4 regions of the Streptomyces sp. NPDC057743 genome follow, and region 1 is predicted to be linked to each of the others. Evidence: riboswitches for the same ligand, from Rfam matches in the RefSeq annotation. Region 1 holds a riboswitch; each other region holds the start of a gene.
The links. A riboswitch is a leader RNA that binds a small molecule or an ion and turns the genes downstream of it on or off. The one in region 1 is predicted to bind magnesium.
Positions count from the first base shown of each region.

Region 2: another riboswitch for magnesium. It lies ahead of ACFVFQ_RS13515 (NRAMP family divalent metal transporter); the one in region 1 lies ahead of ACFVFQ_RS00825 (hypothetical protein).
Region 3: another riboswitch for magnesium. It lies ahead of ACFVFQ_RS13495 (winged helix-turn-helix domain-containing protein); the one in region 1 lies ahead of ACFVFQ_RS00825 (hypothetical protein).
Region 4: another riboswitch for magnesium. It lies ahead of ACFVFQ_RS22050 (NRAMP family divalent metal transporter); the one in region 1 lies ahead of ACFVFQ_RS00825 (hypothetical protein).

Region 1 is NZ_JBHVJX010000001.1:186,683-190,117, reverse strand. It holds gene ACFVFQ_RS00850 (nitrate/sulfonate/bicarbonate ABC transporter ATP-binding protein) at 1-60, shown strand, start outside; gene ACFVFQ_RS00845 (ArsR/SmtB family transcription factor) at 70-495, opposite strand; gene ACFVFQ_RS00840 (winged helix-turn-helix domain-containing protein) at 665-1,141, opposite strand; gene ACFVFQ_RS00835 (hypothetical protein) at 1,198-1,482, opposite strand; gene ACFVFQ_RS00830 (hypothetical protein) at 1,583-1,921, opposite strand; gene ACFVFQ_RS00825 (hypothetical protein) at 2,019-2,234, opposite strand; M-box (ykoK) riboswitch at 2,463-2,636, opposite strand; gene ACFVFQ_RS00820 (SpoIIE family protein phosphatase) at 3,030-3,435, shown strand, end outside.
Region 2 is NZ_JBHVJX010000010.1:50,281-53,715, forward strand. It holds gene ACFVFQ_RS13515 (NRAMP family divalent metal transporter) at 123-1,778, opposite strand; M-box (ykoK) riboswitch at 2,080-2,253, opposite strand; gene ACFVFQ_RS13520 (VOC family protein) at 2,489-2,842, shown strand; gene ACFVFQ_RS13525 (GNAT family N-acetyltransferase) at 2,866-3,435, shown strand, end outside.
Region 3 is NZ_JBHVJX010000010.1:46,718-50,152, reverse strand. It holds gene ACFVFQ_RS13510 (hypothetical protein) at 1-220, shown strand, start outside; gene ACFVFQ_RS13505 (ArsR/SmtB family transcription factor) at 325-768, opposite strand; gene ACFVFQ_RS13500 (hypothetical protein) at 752-1,147, opposite strand; gene ACFVFQ_RS13495 (winged helix-turn-helix domain-containing protein) at 1,219-1,662, opposite strand; M-box (ykoK) riboswitch at 2,030-2,203, opposite strand; gene ACFVFQ_RS13490 (NADP-dependent oxidoreductase) at 2,500-3,405, shown strand.
Region 4 is NZ_JBHVJX010000018.1:144,750-148,184, forward strand. It holds gene ACFVFQ_RS22045 (MgtC/SapB family protein) at 1-278, opposite strand, end outside; gene ACFVFQ_RS22050 (NRAMP family divalent metal transporter) at 340-2,007, opposite strand; M-box (ykoK) riboswitch at 2,304-2,473, opposite strand; gene ACFVFQ_RS22055 (hypothetical protein) at 2,629-3,408, shown strand.

The sequences.
Region 1 (3,435 bases):
GACGAGGGCGGCGCCGGCCTCGACGTCCGGTCGCCCGACGCACATTCCCCCACCGGCTGACCGGCCTCCTCAGCCGCCCGGCGCCGGCCGCGGGCGGAGCCGGCCGCGCACCGCGCCACGCGCCACCGCCGCCTCGCCGGCCGCCACGGCACCCGTCGCCGCCGTCGGGGCCGGGTCCGTCGCGCCGGCCGGCGGTGCCTGGGACGCCACCACGGCGCCCTCCAGCAGCGTGCGCACATGGTCGCCCGCGACGCGGTAGAAGATCCTGGTGCCCTCCCGGCGCGACACCACCAGCCCCGCCGCCCGCAGCCGCGCCAGATGCTGCGACACCGCCGCGACATGCGCCCCGACCAGCTCGGCCAACTGCCCCACGGCGTGCTCGCGTTGGGTCAACGCCCAGAGCACCTGGAAACGCGTGGTGTCGGCCACTGCCTTCAACACGGCAACGGCCTGCTCGAACCTCGGGTCCGCATCGGGTGGGGCTTGCGCATCCATGAAGGGAGTCTAACGACTGGCGGCCCCGAACGGCACGCACCGAATGCGCCCCGCACCGGCCGGGGCGGACCGCGCAACTCGGCCGGGCCAGCGGGGCGTTCCGGGGCGGGGCAGCCCGGCTCCGTCCCCGGCCACGGCGCGGGCACCGGGCGACGGCGGCGCAACGGTCTCATGCGGCGCCACCCGGGCCGCACACCTCCCCGCGGCTGGCCGGGGCCGCCGCCGGATCGAGGGCGTAACCGACCTGCCGGACGGTCCTGATGAGCGCCTGGTAGCCGGGCCCCAGCTTGCGCCGCAGCCGGGCCACATGGACGTCGACGGTGCGGGTGCCGCTGACGGCCTGATGCCCCCACAGCGTCGTCAGCAGATGACGCCGGGAGTGCACCCGCCGGGGGTGGGCGACGAAACGGGCCAACAGCTCGAACTCCATATAGGTCAGGACGAGAGCGCGCCCGCCCGCGCGGGCGGTGCGCTGCTCGGTGTCCACCGTCAGGCCGGCCACCCGGTGTCGCGGTCCGCTCGGGACGGGCCCCGCGTCGGCGGTGGCGGACCCACGGTCCGCGGCGTGCGCGGGTCCGGCGTCTTCCGGTATCCCGAATCGGCAGTTCCCACGGGCGTGGTGGAGGCGTGCGTAGCGCAGGGACATGGCGGTTCCTGATCTTCCGGGCAACGGTTGGGGAGGGAGTCGCTGGTGGGGCGCGTTCACACCTCGGGCCGCCAGTCGGCCTCCAGCCGGCGCCGGCCGTCGGGGCCGACGACGGAACGCCAGTGGGCGCGCGGGCGTCGGCGGGCGCGGTCCCCCGACGGCCGCCGCACGGTCGGCGGCTCCAACACGCGCAGGACGGGGCTGTCGACGGCGCCCCGGGCGAGCCGCTCGACGACCCCGCCCAGGACGGTCCTGACGGCGGGGGCGGACGGGACGGTCGGGGTGGTCGGGGCCGCGGGCGATCGCAGCGGACGGATGTGGATCACGGACAGAACGGACATGGCGCACTCACCTCCGTGCGGATGGCGGATGACGGAAGGGGGAAGGAGGAGAGGGAAGGGAGGGGTCAAGTCAGGGAAGAGTGGCGGGAGTTGGGTAACGTCAGACGCGGTCCCGCGGGGTGGCCGCCGCCTCGGTGAGGCGATCGGCCGCGGCGAGCGGGAGATCGGCGAAGTCGGCCAGCCAGTGGGCGTCGTGGCCCTGCCGGGCGAGGAGGTAGGCCAGGTGGACCCGCGGCTCGTAGCAGGTCTGCGGTCCCGGGCAGTCGGTGCAGTTGTCCGGCGTTTCCAGCAGGTAGGTGCGCTCGGTCCCGTCGTGCAGGGCCAGCCGGACCCGCGGGCAGCGGTGGCCGCGGACGGCGGGCCGGTCGCGGTGCCGGTCGGATTCGGTGCGGGGGCGCGGGAGTTGGTGCAGTCGGTTCGGTTGGTTCAGGAGGCGCATGACTGCCGCCCTCCCCTCTCTCGGTTCGGTGGAGGTGTGCATTGCTTGCCGGTACGGGTGCGGCTGACTGGCCGGCGTCCGGGGCCGCGGACGGCAGTCACGCCACCCCGGGCACCGCGGGCCACAACGCCCAATGCCCCAGGGCGAATTGAACGATGCGGACGGCGACCAGGATCGTCGCGGCCAGCAGACAGGCCCGCAGGGCCGTGCGACCCACCACGCGGCCGGTGGAGAGGGCCGCCGTGAGCAGGTGGCCGAACGGCCGCATCCGCCAGCCCTCCTTGCCCGTGCGGTCCACACGCACGGCCAGCACCCACCCCTTACGGCGCCGACGGGCCTCGGCCTGGCCGAGGGCGGGCGGGAGCGGGCGTGGGAAGAAGGGGTGTTACCGCGTGCCGGAGGTCAACGAGGACATGCGGATGCGGGGCCGACTGTGGCCCGGACTACTGCAATGGCCGTCCATGTCTCTCGCCTCCTCCCGACCGGGGCGCCCGCGGGCGCCATGACGGACACGGCAAAGGAGCGGACCGGCGCACGGGCCGGCTCACCCCTACTCGTCAGAGCTTTGGCACTCCACGGCGTAATCCCCTTGCCGGGGCAGCCACTTGGGGTCACCCCTTAACCCGGGGAGACCTGTCCTGAACCTGGGCGTCTCTCGACGTCGTGGGGTCAGTGGCCTGTGTCCGTGCAGACGCCTCACCGAACGAGGTGCCTTCGACGTTCTCGAACGCCCAGCAGCATACCGGTCTACTTGCGCATGGACGCAACTACTTGACCGAACCTTGACGGCGGACGCGTCGATGAACCCGGCGCGGCCACCCGGCGGTTGGGGCGAGGGGCACGGAAACTGTGCGCCGAATGCGCGGAGTTGAGCGACGCCTCAGCCCCTGTGAGCAGGCAGGACCCGCGGCTGCGCCAACCGCGCATCGCCCACCGGCCCCTCCCCCGCGCCCCCATCGGACCCGGCCCAGCCCCGCGCCTCGCCGGCCGAGACTCCCCCTCCCGCCGACTCCGGGGAGTGCGCAAGCCGACCCCCTCGATCACGTTCCGTAACAGACCGCCGCGCATCCATGGGCAGGCCCGCCCCGGGAGTGTTAGAAATAGCAGCATGGCCGCAGGGTCCGGCCGATATCGGCGCGCAACGGTACGGTCACTGACCGAACGACGCCCGCAGAGCGTCGCGGGGCAGGTCTTCCTGCTCCAACTCATCGTTGGTCTCCTCATCGTGCTGGGCGTACTCGCGGCACTGCTGCTGACCTCCCGGCACGACGCCGAGCAGGAGGCGCGCAACCGCTCGGTGGCCGTCGCGGAGACCTTCGCGCACTCCCCTGGCCTGCCGGCCGTGCTCCGTTCCCCGGACCCGACGAAGACCCTGCAACCCCTCACCGAGTCCGCCCGGAACCGCGCGGGGGTCGACTTCATCGTCGTGATGAACACCCACGGCATCCGCTACACCCACCCCAAGCCCCAGGACATCGGGAAACGCTTCGTCGGCGACATCCGGCCCTCGCTGG
Region 2 (3,435 bases), on a different contig from region 1:
TGTCCTCCCTTCTCCGTGAGGGGGTGATGAGGGGTGATGAGCGGGTAATGGGGGGTGACGGCGGGCGGGGAGGGTCCGCCGCCACCCCGGTAGGGGAAGGGTCAAGTGCCGTCGTGGGAACGTCAGTTGCCGAGCGCGACCTCGACGATCTTGACGACGACGAGGACCATCGCGATCAGCAGATAGGTGCGCAGGGCGCCCATGCCGAGCTTGCGGCCGGTGGACATGGTCGGCCGGGTCAGCGTGGCGAGCGGCGGCATCCGCCATGAGTCGCGGCCGGTGCGGTCGATCGGGTCTTCCTTGGTGGCGGTGCGCCGGCGGGTGAAGGCGTAGCCGGCGGCCAGTACCCCGGCGACGCCGCAGCCGGCCATGATGTCGAGGATCGCGCCCGCGCTGATGTCCGGGAAGAGCACCGAGGCGGTCAGGATGATCGACAGCGACACCAGGACGCCGACGACCGCCGCGGTGAAGGCGTTGGTCTTGGGCCCGTTCACCCACGGTCCGAGGACCTGCTTGTCGTTGCAGAGCAGCAGCAGGAAGACCGTGGCGGACGGGAGCAGCACGCCGGCGAGCGTCTGCACGCCCTGGGTGAGCAGGCCGAGCGGGGAGCCGGGGATCAGCACGATGGTGGCCGCCGTCGCGACCAGGCCGGCGTAGACGGCGTAGAAGCCCTTGGCGCCGCCGACGCCGCGGTGCAGGGAGTGCTTGATGCCGAAGACGTCGCCGATGGCGTAGGCGGTGGACAGGGAGACGGCGAAGGCGCCGATGATCGCCGCGTCCAGCAGGGCGATCGCGAAGAGCACTCCGGCGACCTTGCCGGCCTTGGCCTCGATGCCGGTGATCAGGCCCGCGGTGTCGGTGAAGTTGCCGAACCCCTTGGTGCCGGCGAACGCGGTGGCGACCAGGCCCATCATGGCGGCCGCGCCGATGATCACGACGGCGATGCCGATCCACAGGTCGGCCTTCTCGTACTTCATGAAGCGCGGGGTGATGCGCTTGTCGATGACGTAGGACTGCTGGAAGAAGAGCTGCCAGGGGGCGACGGTGGTGCCGACGATGCCGATGATCAGCAGCATGACGGTGGCCAACTGCCCGCTGCCGCCGGGGATGACGGGGATCACGAAGTCGTGCGCCATCTGCGACGTCTTGGGGTGGAGCATGAAGTAGAGCGGCACCAGGAGCAGCGAGGCGGCGCACAGCGCGACCGCGATCCGCTCGAAGCGGCGGAAGGAGCCGGTGAACGCGGACGCGATGATGATGGCGGCGGCCAGGATCACCGAGCCGGTCTTCGGCAGACCCAGGTAGTCGGCGGCCATGGTGATGCCGATGAACTCCGTGACGAGCGTGAGGGCGTTGAGCAGGAACAGGTCGATGACGGAGAACGCGCCCCAGAACTTCCCGAACCGCTCCAGGATCAGGCGGGCGTGCCCGACTCCGGTGACGGCGCCGAGTCGGAGCACCATCTCCTGGTTGACGTAGAGGACGGGAATGAGCAGGAGCAGGGTCCACAGCAGGTGGGTGCCGTAGTTCTGGCCGGCCTGGCCGTAGGTGGCGAAGGCGCCGGCGTCGTTGTCGCCGACCATCACGATCAGGCCCGGGCCGACTATCGCGAGCAGCGTCTTGAGCTTGGCGGACAGGCCCCGCCGCGGGGCGGTGTCGTCGTGCCGGATGGTGCCGAGCGCGCCGCGGATGTCGCCGATGTGCGCGTCGTCGAGTACCGCGGTGGACTGCGGCGGAGTCGGTGGCGTGGCGGTGGTGGTCGTGGTCAGGTCGGACATGAAAGCCTCCCGTCCCCCATCGGGGGAGGTTTGGGGTACGCAGCAGCGATCCCCCCTGCGAGCGCGCAGCACAGCGCCCCGGCACGGCCGGTGGCCGCACGGGTGCGTGGGGGGAGGGTGCTATTTCGCGCAGGGGAGGTTGTTACCGCGTACCGGAGGTCGGAGAAGACATACGGATACGGGGCCGACTGTGGCCCGGACTACTGCAATGACCGTCCATGGTGTCTCTCGCCTCCTTCCGGCCGGGGCGCACGCGGGCGCCGAACGGACACGGCAAAGAGCGGACCAGTCCACGATGACTGGCTCACCCCAACTCGTCAGAGCTTTGGCACTTCTCGGCGTAATCCCCTTGCCGGGGAAGCCACTTGGGGTCACCCCTTAGGTCGGGGAGACCTGTCCTGAACCTGGGCGTCTCTCGACGTCGTGGGGTCAGTGGCCTGTGTCCGCGAAGACGCCTCACCGAACGAGGTGCCTTGGTTCCTCTCTTCGAACGGCTGAAATCCTACCCCCGTACTTGCGTCGGTACGCAACTCTTTGACTCAACCTTGACCGGCAGCCCGCCGAAAGGGGTGCCCTAGGATCGGGGCGCCGCCGCTAACTGGCCGTAACCAGACGGGACTTGACGGCCGTCGGCCCGCCGGAACGGCCTCGGCGCCGCGGCTTCTCCGAAATGCCGGTGCCCGAAAGCCCGGCCGGCTTATCGTCGGCGGATGACTTGGGAATGGGAAGCGGTAGTTGTCCATGCGGTGGATCCGGCGGCCTTGGGGCAGTGGTGGGCCGAGGCGCTTGGTTGGGTGGTGGTGCACTCCTCTGACGAGGAGTTCGAGATCCGCCCGGAGCCGGATCGCCTGCCGGGGTTGAACTTCGTGGTGATTGACGAGCACAAGAAGGCCAAGAGCCGGCTGCATCTCGACTTCAGGCCCGATGACCAGGAGGCCGAGGTGGCTCGACTGGTGGCTCATGGCGCCCGGCATGTCAATATCGGGCAGGGCGACCAGTCGTGGGTGGTCTTGGCGGACCCGGAAGGCAACGAGTTCTGCATCCTTGGTCAGCGACGTCAGTGAGTGGATCCGCAAGCGAGTAGTGAGTGGATCCGCAAGTGCATGAGGTGCGTGTTCGCCCCGCCGGCGAGGGCGACTTGACCGCCCTCGTCGGTCTCCGCGACGACGCGGCGCGCTGGATGCTGGCGCGCGGCATCACCGGGCAGTGGCGACCAGGAGAGCTGGACGAGGGCCACTTCCGTCGGGTCATGGCAAAGGGCGAGGTCTGGCTCGCGGAGGTCGGCGGGCGGATCGCCGGTGCCTGGGAACTGTGGTGGACGGATGAGACTGCCTGGGGTCCGCAGCCACCCGTCGCCGGCTATGTGCACCGGCTCATGGTGGATCGGAAGGTCGCCGCGCCTGGAACGGGGAGGCTGCTGCTGACGGCGGCGGAAGAGCGCGTGGCTGCGGTCGGCCGGGAGCGCGTGCGCCTGGACTGTTTGGCCGGCAATGTGCCGCTCAACGCCTATTACGAGAACGCCGGTTACCGCGTGGTCGGCCACAAGGCGGGCAAGCCGCAGCCGGGCGGGGCGCCCAAGTCGTTCACGCTATGGGAGAAGCAGCTTCGGGGTCGTCGTCAGGCTTCCCCGGCCAGTGCCGGACTCCGCGGAGCACGC
Region 3 (3,435 bases), on a different contig from region 1:
CCTGCACGACGGCATCGAGCAGGGCTACCTGCTCGACGTCCCCAGTACCTGCCCCAGCCCCTCGGGCCCGTGCGCCAGGTACGAACCGCGCGTGCACCTGGCCTACCTCCTCGCCCACCAGGGCCACGACGCCCACTGGCTAGCGCACTACGCCGACCTTCCGCTGGCCGCGGCCGAGCGCATCGCCGACGCCGCTACCGCCGAATCTCCGGTCAGATAAGGCCGATTCAGCGAGGCGGTCGACGACTGCGGGGTCCACGCCCCCGCGTCGCCGACCGCCTCGCTGTGCCGTATCTCCGTGTGCCGTATCTCCGTGTGCCGTATCTACGTGTGCGGTATCTGCATGTGCTGTATCTCCGTGTGCCGTCGCTCCGCCGTGTGTTCAACCGTGGCGTCCGGCCGCACCGGAGCCGGGCGGGCCGCCAGGCGCCGGGCGGCGGTGAGCAGCGTCGGGAGGTGCGGGTTGGTGGTGCGGTAGAGCACGCGGTGGCCGCTGCGGCGCACCCCGACCAGTCCCGCGGCCCGCAGGCGCCCGAGGTGCTCGGAGACGGCGGCGTAGGGGGCGCCGACGCGCTCCGTCAGCTCCCCGATGGCAAGCTCCCGCTCCTCGGCCAGAGCCTGGAGCAACCGCAGTCGGATCGGGCCGGCCACCGCCTTCAACAACGCTGTCACGGCGGTGATTTCGGCGACCGTCAGCGGCGCGGCGAGCGGAGCTGCCGCCGTGCGCGCCGGAAGGAAGGACGCGTCGGACTCAGTGAGCGCATGCACCGAACGCTCCCCTTTCCAGCGCGGAGGCGAGGGCGCGCGGATCGTCGTGCCGGTCCGGGGCCCGGTGCCAGTGCAGGTCGCGGACGGGCGGCATGCCGGAGAGCATGTCGACGAGTCGGTCCAGCAGGCCGGTTGCCGTGCTGTCCAGCGTGACCATCAGCTGTAGGTGAGTGGTGAACGCGTCGGACGGGTCGACGCGCACGGCCTCGACGCGAGCACCGGGCCGGCTCAGGGCCAGCACGCACAGCGCGCGTATGTGGGTCTCGGCGCCCTGGTCACAGTGGACATGGAGGGTGACCAGCTCGCGGGGGCGAACGGCCGTCGCCCCGGTGTCGGGGCGCTTGGTCTGCCTGAGGAGGGAACGGGGCAGGAATCGCATGACGGTATCCCTTGCATGCTCAGCGTTGCGGGAGGGCGACCCCCAACGAGCCGGTCGCCGGGCTTCGTTCATCAGGGGCGGGGCGTGGCGGTGGCCGACGGCTCGAAGGCGTAGCCGACCTGCCGCACGGTGCGGATCAGCGCCCGATGCCCGGGGCCCAGCTTCCGTCGCAGGCGGGCGATGTGCACGTCGATCGTGCGCAGGTCCCCTACGGCGGTCTGCTGCCACACCAACGCCATCAACTGCTCGCGGCTGTAGACCCGGCGCCGGTTGGCCACCAGGTACGCCAGCAGCTCGAACTCCATGCAGGTGAGCTTGAGTTGCTGTCCGCCGACCGACACCTTTCGGGTTTCGCAGTCGACGACGAGGCCGCGGATGCGGTGGACCGGCGCCCTGGGCAGATCGGCGGGCTCGTGCGGGGAAGGCAGCGGGCGCGGAACGGCCGCGTGGCGTCGACGCGCGCTGGAGGTGCGGGCGAGCAGGGTGTGGCGGAGCGGTCGGTGGTGGAGGTTCATGGTTGTTTCCCTCGGATCGGGGGCGTGGTGGCGAAGGGCATGGCGAGGCCCCGCCATGTGCCTGGTCTGGGAGCGGGGTTGAGGCGTGCGGAAGCCGCCCGCCACGCGAGCGCGCAGCCCGACCGCCCGGGTCGGCGAAAGCCGCACGGGTGCCTGGCAAAGAGCGTTCGCGAACGCGTCGGGGGAGTGGTGTTACCGCGTACCGGAGACCGAGAAAGTCATACGGGTAGACGACCTACTGTGCCCCGGACTGCTGCAACCATCGCAACTACTGCAACTACTGCCGTCCATGTTTCTCGCCTCCTTCCGGCCGGGGCGCGCGAGCGCGCCGTACGACTCGGCAGCGAGCGGACCAGCCCGCACGGCCGGTTCACCCCTACTCGTCAGAGCTTTGGCACTGCACGGCGTAATCCCCGTACAAGGGAAGCCACTTGGGGTCACCCCTTAGGTCGGGGAGACCTGTCCTGAACCTGGGCGTCTCTCGACGTCGTGGGGTCAGTGGCCTGTGTCCGTGCAGACGCCTCACCGAACGAGGTGCCTCCTTCAAACGTCCTCAAGCCTGCCTGATACTTGCACATCAACGCAACTTGTTGACCAAGCCTTGACGGTCCCCTCCTCGTGCCCGATACCGAAGGCGTGAAGGGACGCCTCGCTCCGTCGGTGCGGGCTGGTCCGCCACCCCCTGCAGAGTGGCGCCACCCTCCGCCTCTCAGCCAACCCCTCGCTGGGAGGCGGAGGTTGGCGGGCCGGTCGGGGAATCCCGCGATCACGGCACGGGTTGCACAACACATCAGCAGTAGTTGTGTGAATCGGCAGTAGTTGTGTGAAAGGTTCCCCGTGCGCGCCATACAGATCGATCGCTTTGGCACACCCGACGTCCTCCGCCTCGTCGACGCCGCCCAACCGGAACCGGCGCCGGGGGAGGTGTTGATCCGGGCCGTCGCCACGAGCATCAACCCCGTCGACGACAAGACGCGGGAGGGCGCCATCGGCGAGGGGACGCCGCCCCTGCCGCTGCAACTCGGTTGGGACTTGGCCGGGATCGTCGTCGATGGAGGGAACAGCGGGCTGCGGGCGGGGGAGCGGGTCATCGCGATGTCGCACCAGCTCGGCTCCGGCCGCGGGACCTGGGCCGACCTGGTGGTACTTCCGGCCCAGGCGGTGGCCCCGGCCCCGCAGGCGGTCAGCCTGGTCGAGGCCGCCACCTTGCCGCTGCCCGGGCTGACGGCGTCGCAGACACTGGACTGGCTTGAGGTGTCCGCCGGCCAGCGGCTGTTGATCGCCGGTGCCGCGGGTGCGGTCGGCGGGTTGGCGTTGCAGATAGCGCGCGCACGCGGAGTCACCGTCGACGCCCTGGTCTCACGGGACGCACAGATCGCCTTCGCCCGCGACTACGGAGCCGACCTCGCCGGCACCGACCGCGACGCCTTCCAAGACCGCAGCTATGACGCGGTCTTCGACACCTTCGGCGCCTTCCTGACCGACGCCGTGGCCGACGGCGGCCGCTATGCGTCGATCGCCACCCAAGCCGGCCCGGTCCCCGACCTGTCCGCACGCGGCGTCCGCACCACCGTCAACCAGGTGCATGAGGACGGAACAGGACTGGGTGAACTGACCAAGCTCGTCGACAACGGCGCCCTGAAGCTACGCGTACACGCCACCTTCGGCCTCCACGAGATCCAAGCCGCACACCACCGCTATCTCCAAGGCGGCCTGACCGGAAAGATCGTCGTGAACTTCTGAGCGATGCACAGCGTTACACAGCGCCGCGCC
Region 4 (3,435 bases), on a different contig from region 1:
GTGTTCAGCCCGCGGACCCCCGCGCCGTTGCGGAGGATCACGCCGCCGCCGAGGAAGCCGATGCCGGAGACGACGTACGAGGCGACCCGGGTCGGGCTGCCGGAGTCGCCGACGGCCGTGCTGTAGAGGACGAAGAGGGTGGCGCCGGCGGCGACCAGCGCGTTGGTGCGCAGCCCCGCCATGCGGGCGCGCCACTGGCGCTCGACACCGATGAGCGCCCCGCAGGCCACGCCGGTGGCGAGCCGGACCACGAAGTCGATGAGGGACAGGGTGCGCATGGCAGCGCCTCCTTCGGGGCTGGTGGGGTGCGGGGGCCGGGGGTGACGGGCGGCCGAACGGTCAGTGGCCGAGGGCCACTTCGACGACCTTGAGGATCACCAGGACCATGGCGACCAGCAGGTAGGTCCGCAGGGCGGTCAGGCCGACCTTGTGGCCGGTGGAGAGGATCGGCCGGGGCAGGGTCTCCAGCGGCGGCATCCGCCAGTCGTCGCGGCCGGTGCGGTCCACCGGCCGGCCGCCCAGCGCCCAGCCCTTGCGGCGGCGCCGCACCTCCGCGTACCCCAGCGCCAGCACCCCGGCCGCGCCGCAGCCGGCCATGATGCCGAGGATGGCGGAGGCGTCGATGTCCGGGAAGAGCACGGCGGCGGTGAGGATGACCGACAGGGTGACCAGCACGCCGACGACGGCGGCCGTGAAGGCGTTGGTGCGGGGGCCGTTGACCCAAGGGCCGAGCACCGTGCGGTCGTTGCACAGCAGGAGCAGGAAGACCGAAGCGGACGGCAGCAGCACCCCGGCCAGCGTCTGCACGCCCTCGGTGAGCAGGCCGAGCGGGGAGCCGGGGATCAGCACGATGGCGGCGGCCGCGGCGACCAGGCCGGCGTAGACGGCGTAGAAGCCCTTGGCGCCGCCGACGCCGCGGTGCAGGGAGTGCTTGATGCCGAAGACGTCGCCGATGGCGTAGGCGGTGGACAGGGAGACGGCGAAGGCGCCGATGATCGAGGCGTCGAGCAGGGCGATGGCGAAGAGGACCCCGGCCAACTTGCCGGCGTGCGCGGCCAGTCCGTGCGCGATGCCGGCGGTGTCGGTGAACGCGCCGACGCCATGGGTGCCGGCGAAGGCGGCGGCGGTGCACCCCATCAGGGCGGCGGCGCCGATCACCACGACGGCGATGCCGATCCACAGGTCGGCCTTCTCGTACGACATGAAGCGCGGGGTGATGCGCTTGTCGATGACGTAGGACTGCTGGAAGAAGAGCTGCCAGGGGGCGACGGTGGTGCCGACGATGCCGATGATCAGCAGCATGACGGTGGACAACTGGCCGGGGCCGCCGGGGAGATGGGGGACGACGAAGTCGTGGGCCATCTGGCCGGTGGACGGGTGGACCATGAAGTAGAGCGGGACGAGCAGCAGCGAGGCCGCGCAGAGCCCGATGGCGATCCGCTCGAACCGCCGGAACGATCCGGTGAACGCGGAGGCGATGATGATGGCGGCGGCAAGCAGCACCGCGCCGACCTTCGGCAGGCCCAGGTAGCCGGCGGCCAGGGTGATGCCGATGAACTCCGTGACCAGGGTGAGGGCGTTGAGCAGGAACAGGTCGATGACGGAGAACGCGCCCCAGAACTTCCCGAACCGCTCCAGGATCAGGCGGGCGTGCCCGACTCCGGTGACGGCGCCGAGTCGGAGCACCATCTCCTGGTTGACGTAGAGGACGGGAATGAGCAGGAGCAGGGTCCACAGCAGGTGGGTGCCGTAGTTCTGGCCGGCCTGGCCGTAGGTGGCGAAGGCGCCGGCGTCGTTGTCGCCGACCATCACGATCAGACCGGGGCCGACTATCGCGAGCAGCGTCTTGAGCTTGGCGGACAGGCCCCGCCGCGGGGCGGTGTCGTCGTGCCGGATGGTGCCGAGCGCGCCGCGGATGTCGCCGATGTGCGCGTCGTCGAGGACGGCGGAGGCCGGCGCCGTCGGGGGCGCGGCGGGGGCCGTGGGGCGGATGGTGGTCTCGGTCATGGCTACCTCCCAAGTCCCCCTTGAGGGGGCGGAGTTGGGGGCACGCCGCAGCCATCCTCCCTGCGCGGGCGCGCAGCGCGACCTCCCGTTCCGGCGGCGGGCCGTACGGGGCGTGCTGCGGCGGGAGGCCGCGCAGGGAAGGTGGTTACCGCGTGCCGGAAGAATGCGAGGGCAGGCGGAGCAGGGGCCGTTGATGGCCCGGACTACTGCATTCCATGTCTCTCGCCTCCTTCCGGTCGGGGCGCCTGGGTGCGCCGTCGTCGATCCGGTAAGGAGCGGACCAGTCGCCGTCGACTGGTTCACCCCCACTCGTCAGAGCTTTGGCACGTCACGGCGTAGCCCCTGCGGGGCAGCCACCTGGGGTCACCCCTTGTGCCGGGGAGACCTGTCCTGATCCGGAGCGTCTCTCGACGGGTGGGATCAGTGGCCTGTGTCCGTGACGACGCCTCACCGAACGAGGTGACCGCTGTCAAAACCTCTAGGAGTCTAGACCCGTCGACGGAGTTACTTGCGCAGATGTGCAAGTTTTTGACCGACTCTTAACCCTGCGGCCACCTTTGGGCCCCGCCGTGCCGGTCGAGCCGCTGGACACCGCCCGGCTCCCGGGTGAGCATGAGCCGCATGTCCGAGCACCCCCGGCCCGACGAGGCGGGCGACCACGGCACCCCGGCCGAGCGACTGGACCGCATCGAGGCGCTGTTGGCGCCGGCGGTGACGGGACTGGACGAGGCCGGGCGGCGGCTGCGGCCGGCCTGGCGACGGGTCACCCGCGGCGAACCCCGCTGGCCGTCGACGCTGGCGGTGCTGGTGGCGGTGGTGCTCCAGTGGCGGCTGCCGGAGCGGCTGGCGATCCATCCGACGTGGCTCTTGCCGGGGTTGGAGGCGGCGCTGCTGCTCGTGCTGGTGGCGGCCGACCCGGTCCGCATCGAGCGGGTCTCCCGGCTCTACCGGTGGGCGGGGCTGGCGCTGATCGCGCTGATCAGCACGGCGAACGGCTGGTCCGCGGTGCATCTGGTGATCGGCCTGGTGCGCGGCACGGAGGGCGAGGACGCCGGGCCGCTGCTGGCCACCGGCGGCGCCATCTGGCTCACCAACGTCCTCGCCTTCGCGCTCTGGTACTGGGAGTGGGACCGCGGCGGGCCGGTCGCCAGGGTCCACGCGGTGCGCCGCTACCCCGACTTCCTCTTCCCGCAGATGGCGACGCCGGCGCTGGCTCCGGAGCACTGGGAGCCGCAGTTCGCCGACTACCTGTACCTGTCCTTCACCAACGCCACCGCGTTCAGCCCAACCGACGTGATGCCGCTGACCCGTTGGGCGAAGCTGCTGATGCTGTTGCAGTCGGCGGTCTCGCTGCTGACCGTCGTGCTCGTGGTGGCCCGCGCGGTGAACATCCTCAAGTGACGTGCCGTCAGGCGCCGTTGGCGACGA